Paraglaciecola psychrophila 170: one gene and its partners. The protein of the gene in region 2 interacts with the protein of the main gene of each other region in a pairwise test. Links are inferred from orthologs where the notes say so. Each region holds a gene or a part of one and is shown on either strand. Other genes may lie near its edges.

The links. The genes of interacting proteins can lie anywhere in the genome.
Region 1: the proteins of C427_RS03040 (region 2) and holB interact in binary tests that used the Escherichia coli proteins (3 or more experiments, as listed by UniProt). The link is inferred for Paraglaciecola psychrophila 170 from one-to-one orthologs.
Region 3: the proteins of C427_RS03040 (region 2) and ssb interact in binary tests that used the Escherichia coli proteins (3 or more experiments, as listed by UniProt). The link is inferred for Paraglaciecola psychrophila 170 from one-to-one orthologs.

The regions. Positions count from the first base shown.
Region 1 is NC_020514.1:2,656,096-2,660,999, forward strand. Bases 384-3,291 are described here. They hold holB (DNA polymerase III subunit delta'), read left to right. Parts: upstream 384-1,347; coding sequence 1,348-2,235; downstream 2,236-3,291. Other genes in these bases: mltG (endolytic transglycosylase MltG), read left to right, coding at 384-706; tmk (dTMP kinase), read left to right, coding at 718-1,347; C427_RS11620 (TatD family hydrolase), read left to right, coding at 2,266-3,039; C427_RS11625 (YchJ family protein), read right to left, coding at 3,136-3,291. Outside these bases: more of mltG, read left to right, coding at 1-383; more of C427_RS11625, read right to left, coding at 3,292-3,615; C427_RS11630 (hypothetical protein), read right to left, coding at 3,719-4,096. UniProt on the Escherichia coli protein: Part of the beta sliding clamp loading complex, which hydrolyzes ATP to load the beta clamp onto primed DNA to form the DNA replication pre-initiation complex.
Region 2 is NC_020514.1:682,961-689,054, reverse strand. The notes cover bases 55-2,832. They hold C427_RS03040 (DNA polymerase III subunit chi), read left to right. Parts: upstream 55-1,098; coding sequence 1,099-1,566; downstream 1,567-2,832. Other genes in these bases: C427_RS03035 (valine--tRNA ligase), read left to right, coding at 1,559-2,832; pepA (leucyl aminopeptidase), read left to right, coding at 55-1,071. Also shown: more of pepA, read left to right, coding at 1-54; more of C427_RS03035, read left to right, coding at 2,833-4,411; C427_RS03030 (bifunctional metallophosphatase/5'-nucleotidase), read left to right, coding at 4,584-6,023; C427_RS03025 (GGDEF domain-containing protein), read left to right, coding at 6,020-6,094. UniProt on the Escherichia coli protein: Part of the beta sliding clamp loading complex, which hydrolyzes ATP to load the beta clamp onto primed DNA to form the DNA replication pre-initiation complex.
Region 3 is NC_020514.1:5,087,562-5,092,338, reverse strand. What follows is about bases 1,614-4,394. They hold ssb (single-stranded DNA-binding protein), read right to left. Parts: upstream 3,418-4,394; coding sequence 2,809-3,417; downstream 1,614-2,808. Other genes in these bases: C427_RS22395 (MFS transporter), read right to left, coding at 3,430-4,394; C427_RS22405 (hypothetical protein), read right to left, coding at 1,614-1,815. In the rest of the region: C427_RS22415 (TonB-dependent receptor), read left to right, coding at 1-982; C427_RS22410 (hypothetical protein), read right to left, coding at 1,013-1,312; more of C427_RS22405, read right to left, coding at 1,519-1,613; more of C427_RS22395, read right to left, coding at 4,395-4,767. UniProt on the Escherichia coli protein: Plays an important role in DNA replication, recombination and repair. Binds to ssDNA and to an array of partner proteins to recruit them to their sites of action during DNA metabolism. Acts as a sliding platform that migrates on DNA via reptation.

The sequences.
Region 1 (4,904 bases), 2.0 Mb from region 2 along the record:
ACTAGAGCTATTCTCTAGTGGTAAAGAATTACAATTTTCAATCAGTTTAATTGAAGGACTGAATTGGCGGGAATGGTTATTAGTTATAAAGTCCCATCCACAAATTACATTCTCGGATGATTTTTATCAACAGCTTGCCATTTTAACCGCACAACTTCCGGAGCAATCGATTGAAGGATATCTGCTTCCTGACACCTATTATTTTGTGGCACAAACCGAGGCAATTGATCTAGTCAAACGTGCGCATTTGAGTATGCAAAAATATTTAAATGAGGCTTGGCAACATCGGGCGCTGGATTTGCCATATGCATCGGCCTATGAAGGTTTAACCTTGGCGTCAATTATAGAAAAAGAAACCGGCGTAGCAGATGAGCGGCCTCGTATTTCTGGTGTGTTTGTCAATAGACTTAATCTGAATATGCGTTTACAAACTGATCCGACGGTTATTTATGGTATGGGTGAAAGTTTTGATGGCGACATCAGACGCAAAGATCTAAAAACGGCTACGCCTTATAATACTTATATGATTAGAGGCTTACCACCAACACCTATCGCTATGCCAAGTAAATTAGCCATTGATGCTGCTTTTAACCCGTTGATAACTGATGAGTTGTACTTTGTATCTAAAGGTGATGGCAGTCACAAATTTTCAATCACTTTGCAAGAGCACAACCTTGCGGTGCGTCAATATCAATTAAATAAATAAGAGAGTCCTAGTTGCAAACACCAGGTAAATTCATCGTTATTGAAGGTTTAGAAGGCGCAGGAAAAAGCAGCGCTGTAGCGATTTTGACCCAAGCTATACAAACTGCTGGTCACATTGTAGTTAATACCAGAGAGCCTGGCGGCACCGCTATGGCAGAAGCCATCAGAGATGTAGTCAAACACGATTGGATAGATGAAAAAGTCACAGTAGAAGCTGAGTTGTTGTTAATGTATGCAGCAAGAGCGCAATTAGTCCAAAACGTTATTCTGCCAAATTTAGAAAAAGGGTTCTGGGTACTCGGAGACAGACATGATATGTCTTCGCAAGCATATCAAGGTGGTGGTCGACAGATTGATCAGAACATGATTGAAAGCTTAAGAGCGATTACATTAAAAGACTTTAGGCCTGACTTTACCTTGTATATGGATGTTGAGCCTAAAGAAGGGCTTAAACGTGTCACAGGCCGTGGCGAGTTAGATCGTATTGAGCAAGAGGATTTGAGCTTTTTTGAGCGTACTCGTGAGCGTTATCTGTTATTGGCACAGCAGGATCATAATTGCATCGTGATCAATACTATGCAAGATATGCAAGCGGTGCACACAGATTTAGAGCTAGCGATTCAACAATTTTTGGAGAATTAAGTGTTTCCTTGGTTAGAGGTTACTTTTAAACAGTTAAGTGCACGGATCGCGGCAGTTAAGTTGCATCATGCTTTGCTTATTCAAGGTCCCTCTGGTTTAGGTAAATCAAACTTTGCCTTGCAGTTTGCTCAGTTACTTTTATGTAAAGCTAGGCAAGGGCATAAGGTGTGCGGTCACTGCCAGTCTTGCTTGTTAAATGCTGCGAATACTCATCCTGACTTACATGTGGTGGAATCGGATAAACAAATTGGTGTTGATCAGATACGCGACGCCATTAAAAAATTAGTTAGCTCTGCTCACATGTCTGGGGCAAAGGTATTGATTATCTATGATGCACACACTATGACCGAATCAAGCGCGAATGCATTACTCAAAACCTTAGAAGAGCCTACCGCTAATACGTTTTTGTTACTCACAACGAACAAGCCAGAACGTTTGCTGCCGACAATTAAAAGCCGCTGTGAAAAATTAGCGTTACCTTTACCCACTTTAGATTCGACATTAGCTTGGGTAAAAACCCAATATGACGCTGATATTGATATCAATTTTGCCAGATTGTTTAGTTCACGCCCGCTGGCTTTATTAGCAGAACTACAAGAAGAGCAAAAGTTTACTTATGAAATATTTAGCGCTGGTTTAGATGCTTTGCTGCATAAGCAAACCAGTGCCATGCAATTAGCAATGGATTGGCACGATAGTGCAGATAAAGTACTTAAATGGACTCAATATTGGGCAAGACAACAATGTACTGAGAATGTTTCTGAAACAGTGTGGCAGCTAAATTTACAAGCGTCTAAGGTGACTCGACAATTGCGTAACCCTGGTGTGAATAAAACATTATTGTTAACAGAGCTGTTAGATAAGCTTGCATTAGTCAAGGCCGCATAAACTTAACCCTACAAAAGATGGAAAAATTACGTGTTTGTTGATTCACATTGTCACCTAGATAAATTAGACAAAACCCCAGAAGAACTTTCAGACATCCTTAACTTTGCAAGAAGCCGTGGTGTCGAACATTTTTTATGCGTTTCGGTGTCTGTTAAAGACTTCCCTATGATGTTGGATACCGTTAAAGAATTTAATGATGTATCTGTTTCCTGCGGTGTACACCCTCTACACCAAGAAGATGCTTGTGGTTATGATGAGCTACTTAATATGGCTGATAATGAAGAAGTAGTCGCCATAGGAGAAACTGGCTTAGATTACTTCTATAGTGCTGAAACGAAATCAGTGCAACTCACTTCTTTTGTTGATCATATTAAGGTAGCCAACAAGTTAAGCAAACCATTGATCATCCATACTAGGGATGCTCGAGAAGATACGATTGATTTGCTTAAGCTGCACAAAGACCCAGCAACCAGAGGTGTGCTTCATTGTTTTACTGAGACTTGGGAGATGGCGCAGGCTGCAATTGAACTAGGTATGTATATTTCTATATCCGGCATAGTCACCTTTAAAACAGCCACTGAGTTACAACAGGTGGTGAAAAAAATACCATTAGATAAATTACTAATAGAAACTGATTCACCTTGGTTAGCGCCTGTTCCCTATAGAGGTAAGCCGAATCAACCGGGCTTTGTAAGGGAAGTAGGGGAGTTTATTGCTGAGCTGAGAGGTATAAGTGTGGAAGAGTTGGCTAAAATAACCACTAATAACTTTTATGACTTATTTGCAATTCAACGCTCAGTCTGAATATGTCAGTTAGAGATAGCGTTTCATAGTGTAAAGATGCAAGTTTATTTGTTTTAAATAGGTAAATATATGCTGATTCAATTGGCCTTTTGTTAATTACCGCCCACAACATTTTTTATACTTTTTACCGCTGCCGCACAAGCATTGACTGTTTCGCTCTTGGGAGAGTTCACCTGAATCTTTTTTTATAACTCCATCAGCATATAACCACTTTCCCGCTTCAAAAACAAAGTCTGATATTTCATGCATTACATAATAAGAGTTATGTATTTGATAGAAGGCTTTAAATTCTACCTGAGCCATATTTACTTGAGAATAGTGGGCTATGACTTGTAAAGATAACCACTGAGTATCCTCGGAGCTGTCTGCTAGTTCACTTATTGTTAGTTTTGAACGCTGGGCTAATATGTAGGTTTGTAAGATGTACCGATAATTTTTTAAAGAATAAGCTGAAAAACGCGAGCGCATTAAGGTTTCAGCATCTTTTGCAGCTACTTTTCCATCAATAATCGGCTTGCAACATACTTCATATGTAAGTTCGTTACCGCAAGTGCAGTGTTTAATAATCGTCGCCAAAATCAAATAACCTAACCAAATAAATCTATTAACCTAGCAAGCCTAGGCGATTAAAGTAAACATAGTCAAGAATTTATCAAAGCTGTTTTTTAAACTTTGTCGATTACCAAGGGCCTTTTACTACGTTATCTTGTTGGTCGTTGACGGGGATCAAGTTAACTAGCGATACCTTAAAATCAATACACAGTTGTTTTAGACGCTTAAAGCTTATTTCATCTAAAGATAACTGTTCAACGAACAGGTTTGAACACTGACCGCCAATCACAATTTTTTCAAGCCACAATGATAATTGGTTTTGTGTAGGTTTAGTAATACACATGCAATAATCTTGTTTTTCAGAAAATCGAATATGATTAGCCACTAAAAAAGTCCATTTATTGGCATGCTTAACATTTATATCGATGCTATGCCTGTTATCTGCTGGCACTTGCATAGAGGCTAGTGGAATAGAGTTATTTGTAAACGCATGTAAACTTGCCATAATAATTTCTCAACAGTGTTCTTATATACAGTGGTTATATATACAGTAGTACTGTATAAATCATCATGCAAGCTTTTTTTGCCTTGATGTGTTTTTATTCGTTTATTAATCTTTCTAGATTACATATAAACCTACCGACATCGATGCTGAAGGACGCATGACTTCGTCTAGCTTTAACTTTAACTTTAACTTTAAACATGAGGATAATTGACCTCCCCACCAGTAAAACGATTACTTTGACCTTACATTTATTCCGGATCGTAGATTGTCTTAAACACAACAAATTTCGCCGAGCTAAGTGGGTTAGCTTTTTTAATCAGTGATGAAACTGAAAACCTATCCAAGACACGACCATAGAACAAGCTAAGAAGCAGTGAAGTCGATAGATTCGCGGTAGTAAATTTAAATTTTCGTACAAGTCGTTATAGTTTAACGCATGAGGTTTTTCTGCTTAGTCATTAGTAATCCATGACTATTGGTCAACTTTGAAAGACTGTGACTGTGCAAATAAGAACAAGTTTTCAGAGCTAAATTTATAAAGTTATTGTGGCTGATGAGTTTTGTTGCCATGTCAGCTCATCAATAGATGTTGTATGTTTTTGGCTGTGAAACTCAAGTGGTGTGGTTTTAAATACTTTGTTTTCATCATCAACAAACACTTGAAATAGCTATAGTAAGTGGGCTTACCATCTAGACTAAAGATCCTAACTATCGCATCGACCTTCACCTTTTTCGGCTGTTTTAGTCGACGTTTTTGTCACTTACATGACTTTCTTTTTTCTCAATGAATTTAGGTGTGTGATTTAGC
Region 2 (6,094 bases):
AAAAAAGGTGAACTACGCCGACCTCTACGAAAGATCGTTTTTAATGTATCTACACGTCGTGAGTTATCTATTGGCGAACGAGCACTTGAGCATGGCTTAGCCGTAGCGCAGGGTTCTAAAACAGCTAAAGATGTTGCTAATATGCCGCCAAATATTTGTAATCCTAAATATTTACTTGAGCAAGCAGAAATTTTAGCCGCAACATATGAAAATCTGCATGTTAGCTCAGTTAATGAAGAACAAATGGATGTGCTAGGTATGCACTCCTATTTGGCAGTAGGCCGAGGCTCTGTCAATGAATCGATCATGACAATAATGGAACATAAGGGTGGTCCAGCAGATCAAGCGCCTATCGTGCTAGTCGGTAAAGGATTAACCTTTGATTCTGGCGGTATTTCAATCAAACCAGGCGAAGCCATGGATGAAATGAAATATGACATGGGGGGTGCAGCTGGCGTACTAGGCGCAATGCACACCATCAGTGCTCTGAACCTGCCAATTAATATTGTGGGTATTCTAGCAGGTTGTGAAAATATGCCTGATGCCAACGCATACCGCCCAGGTGATATTTTAACCACTATGTCAGGCCAAACAGTTGAAGTACTCAATACCGATGCCGAAGGCCGTTTAGTATTATGTGATGCATTAACCTATGTCGAGCGTTTTGACCCTGAGTTGGTAGTGGATGTGGCTACATTAACAGGTGCTTGCGTGGTGGCTTTAGGTAAACACGCCAGCGCCGTATTCAGTAACCATAATCCTCTTGCTCACGAATTGCTTAATGCATCTGAACAAAGTGGCGATAAAGCTTGGCGTTTACCTTTATGGGATGAATACCAAGACCAAATCGAAAGCCCTTTTGCCGATATGACTAATCTCGGAGGTCGTCCTGCAGGCGCCATTACCGCAGCCTGTTTTTTGTCTCGTTTTACTCGCAAATATAATTGGGCGCATATGGACATTGCAGGCACCGCTTGGGTTGGCGGAAAAGACAAAGGTTCAACTGGCCGACCTGTACCGATGTTATCTCAATTCTTAATGAACCGAGCTGGAATTGAAACAGAAGATTAATCATACATTTTAGGAACCACTTCGCATATGTCAAATGTAACGTTTTATCTGCTTGATGAAACAGACGACACACACCAACAGCCAGCGCACTTTGCGCTGGCTTGTTTGTTGGCGACCCGTAGTTATCGGCAAAAACAAAAATGTTTGGTGTATTGCCAAGATCAAAAACAAGCCGAACAATTTGATGAGTTGTTATGGCAATTACCTAACGATGCCTTTGTTCCCCACAATTTGACTGGAGAAGGTCCCGTAGGTGGGGCACCTGTTGAAATATGCTGGCAAACACCCAGTCAATTTAATCGACCCATATTGATTAACTTGTCTGACAACATTCCTGATTTTCATCAACGATTCAGACAAGTCATTGATTTTGTGCCTGCTAAAGAACAACTCAAACCTCAGGCCAGAGAGCGATATAAACACTATAGAGCGGCAGGTAATCAACTCGATACCCTACCCGCCTCAAGCATTAACGAGACACACAATAATGGATAAGACATTTAATCCACAAAATATAGAACGCGATATTTACCAAAAATGGGAAGACAGCGGGCAATTTAAACCTTCTGGAGAAGGCGAGTCCTACAGCATCATGATACCGCCACCAAACGTGACGGGCAGCCTACATATGGGCCATGCGTTTCAGCAAACGATTATGGATGCACTCACTCGATACAAACGTATGTCGGGTAATAATACTTTATGGCAAGTAGGTACTGACCACGCGGGTATTGCCACTCAAATGGTGGTGGAGCGTAAATTAGCGGCAGAAAACGGCCCTACTCGAAAAGAATTAGGCCGCGAAGCTTTTATTGACAAAATTTGGGAATGGAAAGCTGAGTCAGGTAATACGATTACTAATCAGATGCGTCGCTTAGGTGCATCAGTCGATTGGGAACGTGAGCGTTTCACTATGGATAAGGGCCTTTCAAACGCTGTCAATGAAGTGTTTGTGCGTCTGCATTCAGAGAACTTAATCTATCGTGGTAAACGCCTGGTTAACTGGGATCCTAAGTTACATACCGCCATCTCTGATTTAGAAGTCGAAAGTAAAGACAAAAAAGGCCACATGTGGCACTTCCGCTATCCCTTGGCTGATGGAGCTAAAACGACTGATGGCAAAAATTACCTTGTAGTTGCCACAACCCGACCTGAAACAGTGTTAGGTGATACAGGTGTTGCCGTAAATCCAGAAGATCCCAGATATAAAGACCTAATTGGTCAATTCATCGATTTACCTCTAGTGAATCGTCGTATCCCTATTGTGGGTGACGAACATGCAGATATAGAAAAAGGCACAGGTTGTGTGAAAATAACGCCAGCCCATGACTTTAACGATTATGAAGTCGGTAAACGTCATCAATTACCGATGATCAATATTTTAACTTTTTCTGGTGAAATTCTTCCTAAAGCTGAAACATACGATACTAAAGGTGAAGTAACTGATGCGCTAAATTCAGCACTTCCTGAGGAGTTTCATCACTTAGACCGTTTTGCCGCCCGCAAAGCCATCGTCGCTAAATTTGATGAGATGGGCTTCTTAGAAGAGGTAAAAGACCACGATTTAACTGTGCCTTATGGCGACAGAAGTGGTGTAGTGATTGAACCTATGTTGACCGACCAATGGTATGTACGTGCAGCACCATTAGCAAAAGTCGCAGCAGATGCCGTCACCAATGGCGAGATTGAATTTGTACCCAAACAATATGAAAACATGTATTTTTCTTGGATGAATGATATCCAAGACTGGTGTATTTCTCGTCAATTATGGTGGGGCCATAGAATACCCGCTTGGTACGATGAACAAGGCAATGTGTATGTGGGTCGCAACGAAGCAGAAGCCCGCGCAGAAAATGGCTTAGCTGCAGATCTAGTACTTAGGCAAGATGACGATGTATTAGACACCTGGTTCTCCTCTGCGTTGTGGACGTTTTCTACATTAGGTTGGCCTGAAAATACTGACGATTTAAAAACCTTTCATCCTACTGATGTGTTGGTCACTGGTTTCGACATTATTTTCTTCTGGGTAGCAAGAATGATCATGATGACTATGCATTTTATTAAAGATGAAAACGGCAAACCACAAGTACCTTTTAAAACAGTATATGTGACAGGCCTTATTCGTGATGATGATGGGCATAAAATGTCTAAGTCTAAAGGTAACGTCATCGATCCTCTGGATATGATCGACGGTATTTCTCTGGAAGATTTACTCGAAAAACGTACCGGTAATATGATGCAGCCTAAAATGGCTGAAAAAATCAAGAAGCAAACGGCGAAGCAGTTCCCCGATGGCATAGAGTCTCATGGAACAGATGCATTACGCTTTACCCTAGCAGCAGTCGCTTCTACTGGCCGTGATATCAGTTGGGACATGAAGCGATTAGAAGGCTACAGAAACTTCTGCAATAAGTTATGGAACGCCAGTAACTTCGTGCTGATGAATACCCAAGAACATGATTGTGGATTTAATTCAGACTCGAGTATGACTTTTTCACTTGCAGACAAGTGGATCATGGGGCAGTACCAAAACACTATAAAAGCCTATCGCGGAGCTATGGATACTTATCGTTTTGATATCGCCGCCCATGCATTATACGAGTTCACATGGGACCAATTTTGTGGTTGGTATATAGAATTAACAAAACCTATTTTATTGCAGGGAACTGAAGAGCAGCAACGCGGTACCAGGCATACCCTAGTTACCGTTTTAGAGTCTTTACTACGATTAATGCACCCTATTATGCCGTTTATCACAGAGACTATCTGGCAAGATGTATCGCCTATCGCTAACTGTCATAGCGCTACCATCATGAATCAGACATACCCTGAATTCGATGTTGCTAAGGTTGATGCCACCGCAATGCAAGATTTGGAGTGGGTCAAAGGTTTTGTATTGTCTATTCGCTCGATACGTGGAGAAATGGATATTGCACCAAGTAAACCTTTGCCGGTGTTGCTACGCAATGCTTCGCCTGAGGATATTAGGCGGCTTAAAGAAAACGCCATATTCTTGCATTCAATTGCTAAGTTACAAACAGTAACAGCATTAACCGAAGATGATGAATCACCGGTCTGTGCTACCTCTTTATTGGGCTCACTTGAAATTATGATCCCCATGGCTGGATTGATTGACAAAAACGCTGAACTCGCCCGTATAGCCAAAGCATTAGACAGGTTGGAAAAAGACTTTGCTCGTACTCAAGGAAAACTCGCAAATGCGAAGTTTGTGAGTAATGCACCTGATGCAGTGATTGAAAAAGAGAAAGCTAAGTTAGCTGACTTTACAATGCAGATGGGTAAACTGCGCGAACAGCGCATTAGCATTGAATCTATCTAAAAAGTCATATCGATTATAGGGTGTGTTATCAATATTGCTGACACACCCTAGCTATCTGAAGTTGTGATGATGTGATGATGTGATGATAAATCACATCGATAAATTGTATGAGGAATGAGAAATTGGTCTTACATTTCAGGTTCTTGATCGTTCTGTATTTTTTTTGATAAATATGGCGACGAGTGTCACAGCTTCAACTGAAAAAAACCTAACCCTAGTATTTGCAGGTAATATGCCTGACATAGGCAGTAATACCTATGGCACTTACACAGGCCTTGCAGGTTTATTAGAAAAAATGAGAACTGAACACTCTCCGACTATATTTACCTTTGCCGGAGGAAGTTTAGGACCGAGTCCTTTATCCAGTTTGGACCGAGGATCTCATATCATTGATATCCTGAATACATTAGAGCCTGATCTGATGACACTGACTAAACGTGAATTTAGCTATTTTGAAGATGAACTCACATTACGCTCTTATGAAGCCGCATTCCCGATGATTAGTAGTAACCTTTTTGACCCAATAACCAATGGTAACCTTGAAGGTATTTTAACCAGTCTAATTGTTGAAAAAGGTAACACTAAAGTTGGTTTTATCTCGATTCTAGACGAAGAGGTAGTCACAGAATATTTGCTAAAAAGAGTCAGTATATTTGAACCTCGCCAAATCATTCAACAGCAAATTTCCTTTCTAAAACAACAGGGCGCTGAATTAATGGTGCTAGTTTACTCCAAAGAAAGGGATTATTATCAAACTCTTATATCTGAAAATAAAATTGACTTTGCACTGAGGATCGTTAGTGAAATGGAGGAATATCAACCTAACAAAGTCTACTCTATTTCCAGCCAGGAACCATTCATGTTACTTCGCATGAGTTGGCAGACTAACAGCAAAGCGAAAAACCTGACGATTGAAGCGCCTAAAATTTATTACTCGTATCCGCCTAGCAAATCCACAACTTCATTGCTAGTTGACGAATACAACCAGAGGCTAGAAAGACTACTCAGTCAAAAAATTGGTGTTTTTGGAAGTGAAGTTCAGACATCGAGAAGCCTCATTCGAACAATGGAAATGCCTTTTGGGAACTTCATAGCTGATGCACTTAGACACTATGCCAAAGCCGATATTGGTTTAATAAATGGTGGAGCAATCCGTGGTGATAAAATTTATACCGAGGGAGCCTTTATCACCCGCCGAGACATTGCTACAGAGTTACCTTTCAGATCACATGTTACTGTATTATCTTTGACAGGAGAGCAGTTAAAACAAGCTCTAGAAAATAGCGTAAGTGAAGTAGAACTAGCCGAAGGCCGTTTTTTGCAAGTATCAGGGGTATCTTTTACCTATTCTATTAAAAAACCAGTCGGCGAGCGAATACAAACAATATACATCAACGGACGCACATTAGAACCTAAACGAAAATATTCAGTCTCCACCTCAGATTACCTGGCAAATGGTGGCGATGGCTATGCTGTGTTTTTAGACACTCAGCACCTAGAACGCAACAATCAAAAGCCACCTTTGATAACTGATGTCGCTATTCGTATGATACAACGGCAAAAAACAATCTTGCCTAAAATTGAGTTCAGAATAAAGCGTGTGATTGAATGACTATTTCAATCTCAAAAAAAGGCACTCGGGTCTCTCTAGTATCAGTATTTAGTGCCGGCTTAGTAGGAATA
Region 3 (4,777 bases), 4.4 Mb from region 2 along the record:
GACCCAAGCAGAAGACTTTTCGCCTACTTTACCCGCCGGCATTCATTATGATTACAAGGTGAATGCAACTGTCTACTCTCCTTTTGCCCAACTTCAATGGACCGCAACACAACAATTAATACTCAGCGCTGGGGTGCGTTATGAACATACCAAATATGATTACGATAATCGATTAAGTACCGGCAGTGCATGTGCGCAAGGTATTGAAAACTGTCGATTTACTCGCCCTGAAGACCAAGTAGTCGATTACGATGAATGGTCGTATCAAGTTAATGCAAACTACGCATTAACCAATAACTATCGACTCTACGCTCAATATTCTACAGGGTATCGAGCACCTCAAGCCACAGAGTTATTTAGACTTCAAGCCGGCCAAACAGTGGCAGAACTTGATGCTGAAGATGTGAATTCGATTGAATTGGGCTTAAGAGGCAAGACTGACTCGTTATTTTATGATGTCACCTTATTTTCTATGCAAAAAGATAATTTTATTTTTCAAGATACTGATAGGCAAAATATCAGCAATGGTGAAACCTCTCATCGTGGAATAGAACTGGTGCTAAGTTATCATTGGCAATACTTTTACGCGTCTGCTAACGGTACTTTTGCTAAGCACCAGTACGACTCAAATCTAACACTAAGTCGGATCAATATTAAAGATAATGAAATAGATACGGCGCCAGAACATATGGGCAGTGCACAACTCGGTTGGCGAACTGATTCAGGTAGTTTCATCGAGTTGGAGTGGGTACATCAAGGTAATTATTACCTTGATCCTGAGAATAGCGCTGAATATAGTGGTCACAACTTACTTAATTTGCGAACTGGTTGGGCATTAAATGAAACACTAGATATCGGTGTCAGAGTTAGCAACCTTACTGATGAAGATTATGCTGAAAGGGCCGACTTTGGTTTTGGCAGTTACCGTTATTTTGTAGGTGAATTTAGGTCAGTTTATGCCACAGTTCGATATCAATACTAGGTATATTTTGTGTATGTATTTGATAACCTTCTAGTTGAGGTTATCAAAATTGCCTTGGGCGAACTCTATACCTAGTTCGGTCAAACTTTTAGCGACCGACTCTTGTTCTATACGCGAAGCAATCATAGTGTTACCAGTAAGGTCTGCCCCTTTTTTTAGCATTTCGCAGAGTATTGCATTGGCGGTTTGTTGGCATAATAGCGAGTAAAGGACCCATCTATTTTCAAGTGTGACCAAAAACATCGGGTTGGCTTTGGTTTCTGCGGTTAGATTGATTGAAATATGGCTAAATCTATTTTGTAGTGCTTGATTTGCTGCAAGAGGCTGCAATCAATTTAGAATTTCTTTCACCACCCATAGATCAACTTTACTCTTTATTTTGTTATGTTCAGTAAACTCAAAAAACTCGCTTGGTAATATCCATCTATCTAAGAATTCTCTTTTTAATCTTAATAACATTCAATAGACGGCAGCTTTCTCGTTGTTTGTTGTAAAGGTTGAACTTTTTGATAAAAAAGTGAGAGATTATCTAAATATTATGCCGATTCTATGCGGCTAGCTAAATTTTGATTCGTCTCTAGAGTTTCCTGTTTAACAGCGTGGTCTTGGTCATTGACAATAGAACTTACTCCTTCCCCTTTGGAAATAATCGATGCATATATTGCCTTTGAGGTTATCTTTTTTGCACTTGAGTCACTGCTGTCAACCATGCAAAAACCTACACAGACACCAACTTGAACCGTCTGTTCTTTCCACTTAGCCGGAAAGCCGCTAATACAATCAACTAAGCCCCTTGCAATTGTTTTGGCAGACGCTGTGGTAGCTTGTTTCAATTACACTGCAAACTGGTCTTCGCCAAGTCTACCTATCCCAAGCTGTGTTTGTAATATCTTACTGATTTAATTAAGAAAGTAGTCACCTGCATCCCAACTAAAACGTTGATTGATTACTTCAAACTTAAACAAATCCAAAAATATTAACGCACCGTTTTGTAGCTTAGGGTCACGTTTTTCCAATAGATATTGCAAGTTGCTTTCAAAGGAGGCACCACTGTGTAGTTATGTCAAAAAGTCAGTTAAAACCTCATGTTTGAGACGACTTTCCAGTAACTTTCTTTGGTTGATAACGAGGTTGAACTTTTTATTTGAATCAGTTAAGTCTTGGGTTCGGGCCTGTATTTTGCTTTCTAGATTCTCGTTTGCTTGTTGCACCTCATTCACCAAGTGGCGCACTTTTAAGTAAAATTGAATGCGTACAATGAATTTTTTTTGTTGAAGGGTTTTAATACCTAATCAGCACCGCCTAATTCAAAGCCTTCTTCAAATTGGCCAACTTTGCCGGTTAAGAATATTATTGGGATAGTAGATAAACGAATATCAGCTTTAAATTTTGACATGTTGCAAAGCCATTTCACCCATTGAGCATGTTGACATCTAGAACCATTAAGACAGGCTGAAAACTGAAAGCGAGTTGGTAGGTTTCTTCACCGCTAGTGGCAGTATTGACGCATAACCTTTGTTTTCTTAAACAAGGTCAACAATCCGCAAAATTGTAGTGTTGTCATCCACAACGAGAAGCTTTTCTTTCATTTATTGGCGTCCATAATCTAGAGGATATATCAATATATACAAGCCATTCAAAGAAACTGTCTAATGCTTCATTATCTTTGAATTTTCAGGACAAGTTACATATTTGTAATATTTGCAGATGCTTCGATATAGATATTCCTCTAAGTTATCCTGAATAACTTAGAGGAATAAAAAAAGCCCTGTAAAAACAGGGCCTTAATATTTTTTGCTGCACCTTACTTTAGTAAAAACAGAGTGCTAGAACGGGATATCGTCATCAAAGTCAAAGTCTGGTTCAGCCATAGGAGCCGGTTGTTGTCCCTGAGCGGGTGCTTGGTTGAAACCTTGATTTGATTGTTGTGGCGCACCTTGAGCTGGAGGCTTTTGGTATTGCTGCCCTTGCTGAGGTGTTTGTTGATAACTTTGTTGGGGTGCCTGTTGATAACCTTGATTTGATTGTTGTGGAGCCGCAGCAGGACGTTGTTGACCTTGGAAACCGCCTTCAGACTGACCGCCACCTTTACCGCCCAACATTTGCATAACGCCATTGAATGGGTCTAAAACAATTTCTGTGGTGAATTGGTCTTGGCCTTCTTTGTTCTGCCATTTGCGTGTTTGCAGTTTACCTTCAATGTACACCTGGCTGCCTTTGCGTAAATATTCGCCAGCAATTTCAGCTAACTTACCAAACATGGATACGCGGTGCCATTCAGTTTTTTCCTGCATTTGGCCACTTTGATCTTTCCAGCTTTCTGATGTGGCTAAAGTTAAATTGGCAACGGCTTTGCCATTTGGTGTATATCTTACTTCGGGATCTTTACCCAAATTACCCACTAAGATTACTTTGTTTACGCCTTTGCTCGCCATTATTCCTCCTAATTAATCTTTTAAATTCAGTACAAGCCGAGCTTGTTGAATATCGAAATCTTGTTCTGCCTTTAGATACATAACTTGTTCATTTGGAACAACCGTTATGTCCACCACACCTTCTAATTCAGAAAGCTGCTGTAAAGCCATACTTGTTATTTGTGTCGTTGTTTTAAGTGTATAACGTTTCAGTCGATTCGTCGCCTGTAAACCTCTGATCAACAACAACCAAATACAACATAAAATACTGGCTAAACCAAATACCCATTGAATGCCTAATAGCTCGCCGATACTGCCGGATAACACACCACCCATAAAGGCACCAAAAAACTGAAAACTAGCGTAGATCCCCATAGCTGAGCCTTTTTTACCAGCTGGTGATATGTTTGACACCATAGCTGGAAAATTAGCTTCTAAGTAATTGAAACAAGTAAAAAATAAACAAACTAGTACAAGTAAATAAATAATAGACTGTTGACTAAATATCATCAAAGTAAACACTAAAGCTAAGCCTGCAACACTGATGGATAAAACAGCATTTTTATATTTCTTTGCTATAGCCATAAAGCCAATAAGGCCTACAACAGAAACAACTAATACCACGGAATATGCTTGCCAATGCTTATCAAGTGGCCAATTTAAATTGACTAAAAACACTGGGATTTGCACAAAGAGTAGTGTAATTAACATGTGTAATAACAACACACTAATATTTAAGCGGGCTAGTTGTGGGTGCGTAAATAGAATTTTTAAATCTTGAATAACCGGTAGAGTATCGCCTTTAGGTGCCACATTTTTTGCATTAGGTACAACAAACAATACTAAAAAAACACACAGACAAGCTAATACCCCAGTCATCAGAAAAATACCACTAAGGCCAAATCTACTCGCGATGATAGGTCCCAGAAGTAAGGCTATGTAAAAAGAGAAACCAATAGATATACCAATGATTGCCATTACTTTTGGTCGTTGGCTTTCTCGGCTTAAATCTCCAGCCAATGCCATGATGGCTCCTGCAATTGCGCCTGCACCTTGAAGAAAACGACCCACTACAACCCAAGTTAAACTATCAGCGGTCGCTGCCACAAGACTGCCGATGGCAAAAATAACTAAACCGCCTGCAATAACTGGTTTTCGGCCAATTTTATCTGATAGCACCCCCATTGGGATCTGGAGTAAGGCTTGTGTTAAGCCGTAGCCACCTATTGCTAGTCCGACAAGAAAAGCCGAATAATCTGGATAGGTTTTGGCGCTAATAGCTATAACTGGCATCACCATAAATAAGCCAAGCATGCGAAGCACATACACAAAGGCAAGAGAAAAAGCGCTGCGAAGTTCGGTAGAATTCAAAGTGGAGACT